DNA from 2 places in the Aeromonas sp. TECH754 genome. Region 2 is predicted to be linked to the other one. Evidence: predicted binding sites of a transcription regulator. Region 2 holds the regulator's gene; the other holds the start of a gene.
The links. Region 2 encodes NrdR, which represses ribonucleotide reductase genes. Its sites were predicted from a motif close to CACNNTATANNGTG; they were not measured.
Positions count from the first base shown of each region.

Region 1 (4,420 bases), 1.4 Mb from region 2:
CAGGGCCTGATAGTCGATGCGGTCGTGGGACACATCTACCTCTTCCGGGCGCCAGAAGAAGGAGAGCTGCTTCTCGATCAACCGCTCGAAGATGTCGTGTTTTTGTTGATCGTAACGGGCCACGTTGACCGACTGGCCGAAGAACATCGGCTCCTTGAGCTGGTCATTTTGGGTCTGGCAGAAAGTTGAGTAGGCCATGGTGATGTCGATATCTTGAATGAGAGGAAACAGGAGGGCGGGAGCTTGTCGCTCCCGCCCGGTTCATCAGATTTTGCAGGCGCCGCCGGCGCAACCGTCGTCTTGCAGATCGGTCTGGGCATCGTCCGCACCATCACGGGTGTTGTGATAGTACAGGGTCTTGAGGCCGTATTTGTAGGCGGTCAGCAGATCCTTGAGCAGCTGCTTCATCGGTACCTTGTTGCCTTCGAAACGGGCGGGATCATAGTTGGTGTTGGCGGAGATCGCCTGATCCACAAACTTCTGCATCACCCCGACCAGTTGCAGGTAACCATCGACGCTCGGCTGCTTCCACAGCAGTTCGTACTGATCCTTCAGGCGGTGATACTCGGGCACCACCTGCTTGAGGATACCGTCCTTGGAGGCCTTGACCGACACCAGACCGCGCGGCGGCTCGATGCCGTTGGTGGCGTTGGAGATCTGGCTGGAGGTCTCGCTCGGCATCAGGGCGGTCAGGGTGGAGTTGCGCAGACCCACGGTTTTGATCTCTTCACGCAAGGATTCCCAGTCCAGGTGCAGCGGCTCGTTGCACAGCACATCGAGATCCTTCTTATAGGTATCGATGGGCAGAATGCCCTGAGCATAGGTGGTCTCGTTGAAGGCCGGGCAGGGGCCAAACTCGCGGGCCAGCTGCACCGAGGCCTTCAGCAGATAGTACTGGATCGCCTCGAAGGTGCGATGGGTCAGCGCCAGACCGGAGCCGTCGGAGTAGCGGGCACCGTTCTTGGCCAGGTAGTAGGCGTAGTTGATGACGCCTATCCCCAGGGTGCGGCGGTTCATGCTGCCCTTCATCGCGGCCTTGAGCGGATAGTCCTGATAGTCGAGCAGGGCATCCAGGGCGCGCACGGCGAGATCCGCCATCTCTTCGAGATCTTCGAGCTTCTCGATGGCGCCGAGGTTGAAGGCCGACAGGGTGCACAGGGCGATTTCGCCTTCCTCATCATCCACGTTGTTGAGCGGCTTGGTCGGCAGCGCGATCTCGAGGCAGAGGTTGGACTGGCGCACCGGCGCCACGCTCGGATCGAACGGGCTGTGGGTGTTGCAGTGATCCACGTTCTGGATGTAGATACGACCGGTACCGGCGCGCTCCTGCATCATCAGGGAGAAGAGATCGACCGCCTTGATGGTTTTCTTGCGAATGGCCGGATCCTGCTCGTACTTGACGTAGAGCTGCTCGAACTTGTCCTGATCCGCGAAGAAGGCGTCGTACAGACCCGGCGCGTCGGAGGGGGAGAACAGGGTGATGTCGCCGCCCTTGATCAGGCGCTGGTACATCAGCTTGTTGATCTGCACCCCGTAGTCCATGTGACGGACCCGGTTCTCTTCCACGCCGCGGTTGTTCTTGAGCACCAGCAGGCTCTCCACCTCGGTGTGCCACAGCGGGTAGAACAGGGTGGCCGCCCCGCCGCGCACGCCGCCCTGGGAGCAGCATTTGACCGCGGTCTGGAAGTATTTGTAGAAGGGGATGCAGCCGGTGTGGAAGGCTTCGCCGCCACGAATGGGGCTGCCAAGACCACGGATGCGACCGGCATTGATGCCGATGCCGGCACGTTGGGAGACGTAACGCACGATGGCGCTGGCAGTGGCGTTGATGGAATCCAGGCTGTCATCGCACTCGATCAGCACGCAGGAACTGAACTGACGGGTCGGGGTGCGCACGCCGCTCATGATCGGGGTGGGCAGGGAGATCTTGAAGGTCGAGACCGCATCGTAGAAGCGCTTGATGTAGTCCAGACGAGTATTTTTCGGATACTTGGAGAACAGGCAGGCCGCCACCAGGATGTAGAGGAACTGCGGGCTCTCGTAAATTTCACCGGTGACCCGGTTCTGCACCAGGTACTTGCCTTCCAGCTGCTTGACCGCCGCGTAGGAGAAGTCCATGTCACGCCAGTGATCCAGGTAGCCGTTGAGCTCCTCGAATTCGGCCTGGGTGTAGTCGGTCAGCAGGTGCTTGTCGTACTTGCCCATGTCCACCAGACGGGCGACGTGCTGGTAGAGGTGGGGCGGCTCGAACTGGCCATAAGCCTTCTTGCGCAGGTGGAAGATGGCCAGGCGGGCGGCCATGTACTGGTAATCCGGGCTCTGTTCGGAAATCAGATCGGCGGCAGCCTTGATGACGGTTTCGTGGATGTCGGCGGTACGGATACCGTCATAGAACTGGATGTGGGACTTGAGCTCCACCTGGGAGACCGACACGTTGTCGAGCTTCTCGGCGGCCCAGTCGAGCACGCGGTGAATTTTATCCAGATCGATGGGTTCTTTGTGGCCGTTACGCTTCGTCACAAACAAGTTCATTGGCTGATGACCTTTAGTTGATTCCCGAAAAACCATCGCGCCACGCTCCCGGCGGGCCAATCTTGGCAACTGCTAGGGGCGTACTGCGCGATGAATCACAAGATATAGTGTTATTTTGATTTCGAACTACAAGATAGTGAGGTCGTCCCCGCATTGCAACGTGTGGATAACCTGATTGCTGTGGATAAATTGTGGGTGTCATGACGGATGTTAGTGGACGCTCACAGTGAGTGGGTTTTCATGCGTCCGCTCCGCTAAATGCAAGTCCGATGATCTAACATGGAAAATTTAAATAACTTTTTTTGCTTGCGAAAACGGGACGTTTTTACTAGCAAATTCAGGCTGGTTATCCCTTGTGCAGCTTGGGTCAAAAGCTGTCCGAACAGGCCGCAAGCGCTGACTCCATGGCAATGAAAAGGGAGCCGGTAGCGGCTCCCTCCTTCCGTGTTCGGCGTCATCCGCCGCATGTCGCATCGGGCAGGTGAACGATGGATGGCGAGATAAGTTGCCCGTCACATCCATCATCATTGCCGGTCTGGTGGGCGGCTCGCTCAGCCGAGCTCGTAGCGCAGCCAGTGATGCAGCGCCTGCACGGTGTCGAACTGCAAGTCCGCGCCCCAGTCGGCGGGATCCTCGTCGTCGTGCAGATAACCCCAGCCCGCCACCGCGGTGCGCATGCCGGCGTTGCGGCCGGCCTCGATGTCGCGCACATGATCGCCGACATAGAGGCAGTGAGCCGCCGCCACGCCGAGCTGCTCGCAGGCAAAATGCATGGGGGCGGGATCAGGTTTGCGCACCGGCAGGGTGTCGGCACTGACCGTCACGCCGCAGTTGGCGAGCGCCGGCAGGGCGGCCAGCAGGGGCTCGGTCAAGAAGCCCGGCTTGTTGGTGACGATGCCCCAGGGCAGGGCGCGTTCGTCCAGCCACTCGATAAGGTTAAGCATGCCCTCATAGGGACGGGTGCCGACACAGAGGTTGGCCGCGTAGTGATCGAGCAGGGCGCTGCGCAGGCGACCGGCCCCCAGCTCCTCCAGCAGTTCGTCACCCAGACCGGCCCTGAGCAACCCCAGTGCCCCGTGGGAGGTGGTCTGGCGGATGATGTCGTCAGAGAGTGGCGCGAAGCCTTCGCTCACCAGCACATGATTGACGGCGGCGCCCAAGTCCGGGGCCGTGTCGAGCAGGGTGCCGTCCAAGTCGAACAGCACGCAGCGCAGGGGCGCCTTGGCGGTGGTGCTCATCAGCCTTGCTCCGGGCGCACGAAGGCCACCATGTAGTTGACGTCGACGTTGGCACCGAGCTTGAAGCGGTTGGCAAGCGGCGCGTAATGCACCCCGCTCATGTCCCGCACCAGCAGGCCCGCGGCTTCCCCCATGCGGCACAGCTCGGCCGGGGTGATGAACTTGTTGTGATCGTGGGTCCCTTTGGGGACCATCTTCAGCAGATGCTCGGCGCCCAGGATCATCATCAGATAGGCCTTGGGGTTGCGGTTGATGGTGGAGACGAACACCTTGCCGCCCGGGCGTACCAGGGTGGCGATGGCACGCAGCACCGAGGCCGGATCCGGCACGTGCTCGAGCATCTCCATGCAGGTCACCACATCATATTGACCCGGCGCCTCGCTGGCATGCTGCTCGGCGGTCATCTGCTGATAGTCGAGCTCGACCCCGGCCTCCAGGGCGTGGAGGCGGGCGACGCCAAGCGGCTCCTTGCCCATGTCGATGCCGGTGACCCTGGCGCCACGGCGCGCCATGCTCTCGGAGAGGATGCCGCCACCGCAGCCGATGTCGAGGATGCGTTTACCAAACAGGCCGCCGCTCTGGTCGGTGATCCAGTCAAGGCGCACCGGATTTATCTGGTGCAGCGGCTTGAACTCACCTTCCATGTCCCA
Region 1 covers NZ_JBWBRA010000001.1:1,442,255-1,446,674, forward strand. Annotated here, with positions in the region: gene nrdB (class Ia ribonucleoside-diphosphate reductase subunit beta) at 1-198, opposite strand, end outside; gene nrdA (class 1a ribonucleoside-diphosphate reductase subunit alpha) at 265-2,532, opposite strand; gene ACZ9IL_RS06260 (HAD family hydrolase) at 3,084-3,770, opposite strand; gene ubiG (bifunctional 2-polyprenyl-6-hydroxyphenol methylase/3-demethylubiquinol 3-O-methyltransferase UbiG) at 3,770-4,420, opposite strand, start outside.
Region 1: the regulator NrdR is predicted to act here: its motif matches at 2,629-2,642, upstream of nrdA (class 1a ribonucleoside-diphosphate reductase subunit alpha).

Region 2 (4,420 bases):
CAGGGTCAGGGACGATCCTGCGCTCTCCTGCCCCTTGCCCTGCATCAACCGCTCCAGATAGCGGGCTATCTGATCCACTTCCAGGTTCACCTTATGACCCGGCTTCCAGCGGGCGATGGTGGTCTCACTCGCGGTGTGAGGCACTATGGTGAGGCGGAACAGGTTGCCCTGCACGGCGTTGACCGTGAGGCTGATGCCATCCACCGCGATCGAGCCCTTCTCGGCGATATAGCGGGCGAGCGACCCTGGCGCCGCAATCCAGTACTCGATGGCACGACCGCTGCTGGACTTGCTCTTCACCTCGCCGATGCCATCCACATGGCCGGAGACCAGGTGACCACCGAGGCGCGAGGTCGGCAACAGCGCCTTCTCCAGATTGACGGGGTCCCCCACCTTGGCCGTGGCAAAACCGGTGCGCGACAGGGTTTCGAGCGACACGTCAGCGGTGTAACGCTTGTCCCCCAGCGCCACCACCGTCAGGCAAACGCCGTTGGTGGCGATGGAATCGCCGAGCTTGACGTCGCTGAAGTCGAGGGTCGGCGCGTGGACGGTGAGGGCCATGTCCTCCCCCTGACGACGCAGCTCGGCCAGGGTGCCCATGGCTTCGATAATTCCGGTAAACATGCAGATCACCTTGCTGATGGCGGGGCCATGCAGCCCCGACAAAGAATAGAAAGATCAGGCTATCCTGGCCGTGATGCGAATAGGTTGCTTCCATCGACCAGCAGCCCGGCCTTGAGAATGAGCCCGGGTTACACAATCCTGGCCGTGATGCGAATGTCCTGCCCCACCAGTCGCACATCCTTGAGGGTGAGCTTGGGCGCCTGGAACAGGCGGGTCAACTCCGGCAGGTGGAACAGGCCACGCCCCTCATCCCCCAGCAGCTTGGGCGCCTGATAGAGCACCAGCTCATCCACCAGCCCCTTGCCGAGCAGGGCGCCGCACAGCTTTGGCCCCGCCTCCACCAACACGGAATTGATGTTCTGTTTGGCCAGCAACATGAACAGGCTGACCAGATCCAGCTTGCCATCCAGCAGCGGCAGCTCGAGCTGCTGCACCCACTCGGGCCAGTCGCCGGCCACCTTGTGGCGGGCCAGCAACACGGGTCCCGAGCTCTGGAACAGCGGCAAGTCCGGGGTCAGCCGGTTTTGCGAGTCGACGATGACCCGCAGCGGCTGGCGCAGGGCTTCTTTGGGATAGACCGCCTTGACAGATGGCGGCAACTCATCCCAGCGCACGTTCAGCGAGGCACCATCGGCCAGCACCGTCTCCGCACTGGAGAGCACCGCATCGTGGCGGGCCCGCAGACGCTGTACATCGGCGCGGGCGAGAGGGCCGGTGATCCACTGGCTCTCGCCGCTCGCCATGGCGGTACGCCCATCGAGGCTCGCGCCGAGTTTCACCGTCACCTGCGGGAAGGCGGTGCGCATCCGCTTGAAGAAGCCGGGGTTGAGCGCCTCGGCCTCGGCGCTGAGCAGGCCGAAGTCGGCCTTGATGCCGGCTTCCGACAGCATGCGCAGACCGCGCCCACCCACCTGGGGATTGGGATCCACCATGGCGGCGACCACCCGGGTCACCCCGGCCTTGATCAGCGCCTCGGCGCAGGGCGGGGTGCGGCCATGATGGGAGCAGGGCTCCAGGGTCACATAGGCAGTGGCGCCACGAGCCTCTTCTCCGGCGGCGTGGAGCGCATAGACCTCGGCGTGGGGTTCACCGGCGCGCTGGTGCCAGCCCTCGCCGACCACCACCCCGGCCTTGACCAGCACGGCGCCGACGCAAGGGTTAGGGGCCGTGGTGTAGCGGCCACGACGGGCCAGCTCGAGGGCCCGGTTCATCCATTGATAATCGTCTTGACTAAACATCTGGGCTCCCGTTGCAGGCGAGAAAATGGTTATGTGGCTGGCGCTATTTTTCCAGCTTGGCGATCTCTTCGCCGAACTCGCGGATGTCTTCGAAGCTGCGATAGACCGAGGCAAAACGGATATAGGCCACCTTGTCGAGGGTCTTGAGCTCGTCCATCACCAGGTTGCCCAGCAGTTGGGACGCTACCTCGCGCTCGCCGGTGGCGCGCAGGCGGGACTTGATGTGATTGATCCCCTTCTCGATGGCTTCCATGCTCACCGGACGCTTCTCCAGCGCCCGCAGTATGCCACCGCGCAGCTTGTCTTCGTTGAAGGGTTCGCGGGAGCCATTGGACTTGATGATGCGAGGCATCACCAGCTCGGCCATCTCGAAGGTGGTGAAGCGCTCGTGGCAGAGCAGGCACTCGCGGCGTCGGCGCACCTGATGGCCTTCTGCCACCAGACGGGAATCGATCACCTTGGTATCAACGGCACTACAGAAAGGGCAATGCATCGGACCTCCGGCGCAAACTCCAGGAAATTAAGGGTCACCTGCCACCAGGGTCAGGATCTTGGCCTGCCAGTGTAACACGACCATCCAAAACCGGTAAAAGCCCAGAAAAAACAATGCCACCCGTCGGTAGCATTGAGGTTGCTTCGAGAATGGACACCGCCATCAGTCGCCATAGGGCAAGGTATCGGGATCACAATCCACATAATCGGGTGCCGGGTCTTGCCCACCCCATGGCTGACATCGAGGTTGCAGCGAGAGTGGACACCCTCATCAGTCGTCATAGGGCAAGGTATCGGGAATCACGCTCCGCATAGTCGGGCGCCGGGTCTTGCCCAACCCATGGCTGACATCGAGGTTGCAGCGAGAGTGGACACCCTCATCAGTCGTCATAGGGCAAGGTATCGGGATCACAATCCACATAATCGGGTGCCGGGTCTTGCCCGAATTGCATCGCATCGATGTGGGTGGCCCCCTGCAGCATGGCCTTGCTCACCCGGTGCATGCCATCCATCACCCGTCCGGCGCTGTCCAGAATGATGGGATAGGCGAGATCGGCGGCCAGCATCAGCTGGCAGTGCTCGATGATACTGCGCACCGTCGGTCTCACGCTGCCATGCCCGTACCAGTGCTCGCTATCGAGCTCCGCAATCTGCGCAAGCGGCACAGATCGCACCGGCAGCGCACGACTCAACCGCACCAGTTTGCGCACATCCCAGGCCAGCAGGCCCTCTGTGCTCGGGCGAAAGTGATACTGGGGGCGGATGGCAGAGATGAGTTCCTCATCGCTGAGCGCGGTCTGATTTGGCATGGAGCCTCCTCTGTCGGTCGAATGAGTGCAGCCCCATGGCCAGGCCGCAGCAGAAACAACAATGCCACCCTGGGGTGGCATTGTTTTCATACCAGGATCTCTGGTTTATCAGGCATAAACCGGGAAACGACGGCAGATATCCAGCACCTGTTCGCGCACTGTTGCCAGCACTTCGTCGTTGGCGTGGTTGTCCAGCACGTCGCAGATCCAGCCAGTCAGCTGCTTGCTCTCGGCTTCCTTGAAGCCACGGCGAGTGATGGCCGGGGTACCGATGCGCACACCGGAGGTGACGAAGGGGGAGCGCGGGTCGTTCGGCACCGAGTTCTTGTTGACGGTGATGTTGGCCTTGCCAAGGGCGGCGTCGGCTTCTTTACCGGTCAACTCGCGGCCGATCAGATCCACCAGCATGAGGTGGTTGTCGGTACCGCCGGAGACGATCTTGTAGCCGCGGCTCAGGAACACCTCGACCATGGCCTTGGCGTTCTTGACGACCTGGGCCTGGTAGGTCTTGAACTCGGGCTCAAGCGCTTCCTTGAACGCCACGGCCTTGCCGGCGATGACGTGCATCAGCGGGCCGCCCTGGCCACCCGGGAAGACGGCGGAGTTCAGCTTCTTGTACAGATCTTCGTCGTCGGCGGCGGAGAGGATCAGACCACCGCGCGGACCGGCCAGGGTCTTGTGGGTGGTGGAGGTGACCACGTGGGCGTGGGGCACCGGGTTCGGGTAGACGCCAGCGGCAATCAGACCGGCCACGTGGGCCATGTCGACGAACAGCCAGGCACCGATCTTGTCGGCGATCTCGCGCATGCGGGCCCAGTCGACCACGCCAGAGTAAGCGGAGAAGCCACCGATCATCATCTTCGGCTTGTGTTCGACGGCCAGACGTTCCATCTCGTCGTAGTCGATCTTGCCGGATTCATCGATGCCGTAGGGAATGATGTTGTACAGCTTGCCGGAGAAGTTGACCGGGGAGCCGTGGGTCAGGTGACCACCGTGAGCCAGGTTCATGCCCAGCACGGTGTCGCCCGGCTGCAGCAGGGCCATGTAGACTGCGCTGTTGGCCTGGGAGCCGGAGTGCGGCTGCACGTTGGCGTAAGTGGCACCAAACAGTTCCTTGGCGCGCTCGATGGCCAGGGTCTCAACCACGTCCACATACTCGCAACCGCCGTAGTAGCGCTTGGCCGGGTAGCCTTCGGCGTACTTGTTGGTCAGCTGGGAGCCCTGGGCTTCCATGACACGGGGGCTGGTGTAGTTCTC
Region 2 covers NZ_JBWBRA010000001.1:2,839,936-2,844,355, forward strand. Annotated here, with positions in the region: gene ACZ9IL_RS12775 (riboflavin synthase) at 1-624, opposite strand, end outside; gene ribD (bifunctional diaminohydroxyphosphoribosylaminopyrimidine deaminase/5-amino-6-(5-phosphoribosylamino)uracil reductase RibD) at 753-1,862, opposite strand; gene nrdR (transcriptional regulator NrdR) at 1,906-2,355, opposite strand; gene ACZ9IL_RS12790 (hypothetical protein) at 2,735-3,163, opposite strand; gene glyA (serine hydroxymethyltransferase) at 3,272-4,420, opposite strand, start outside.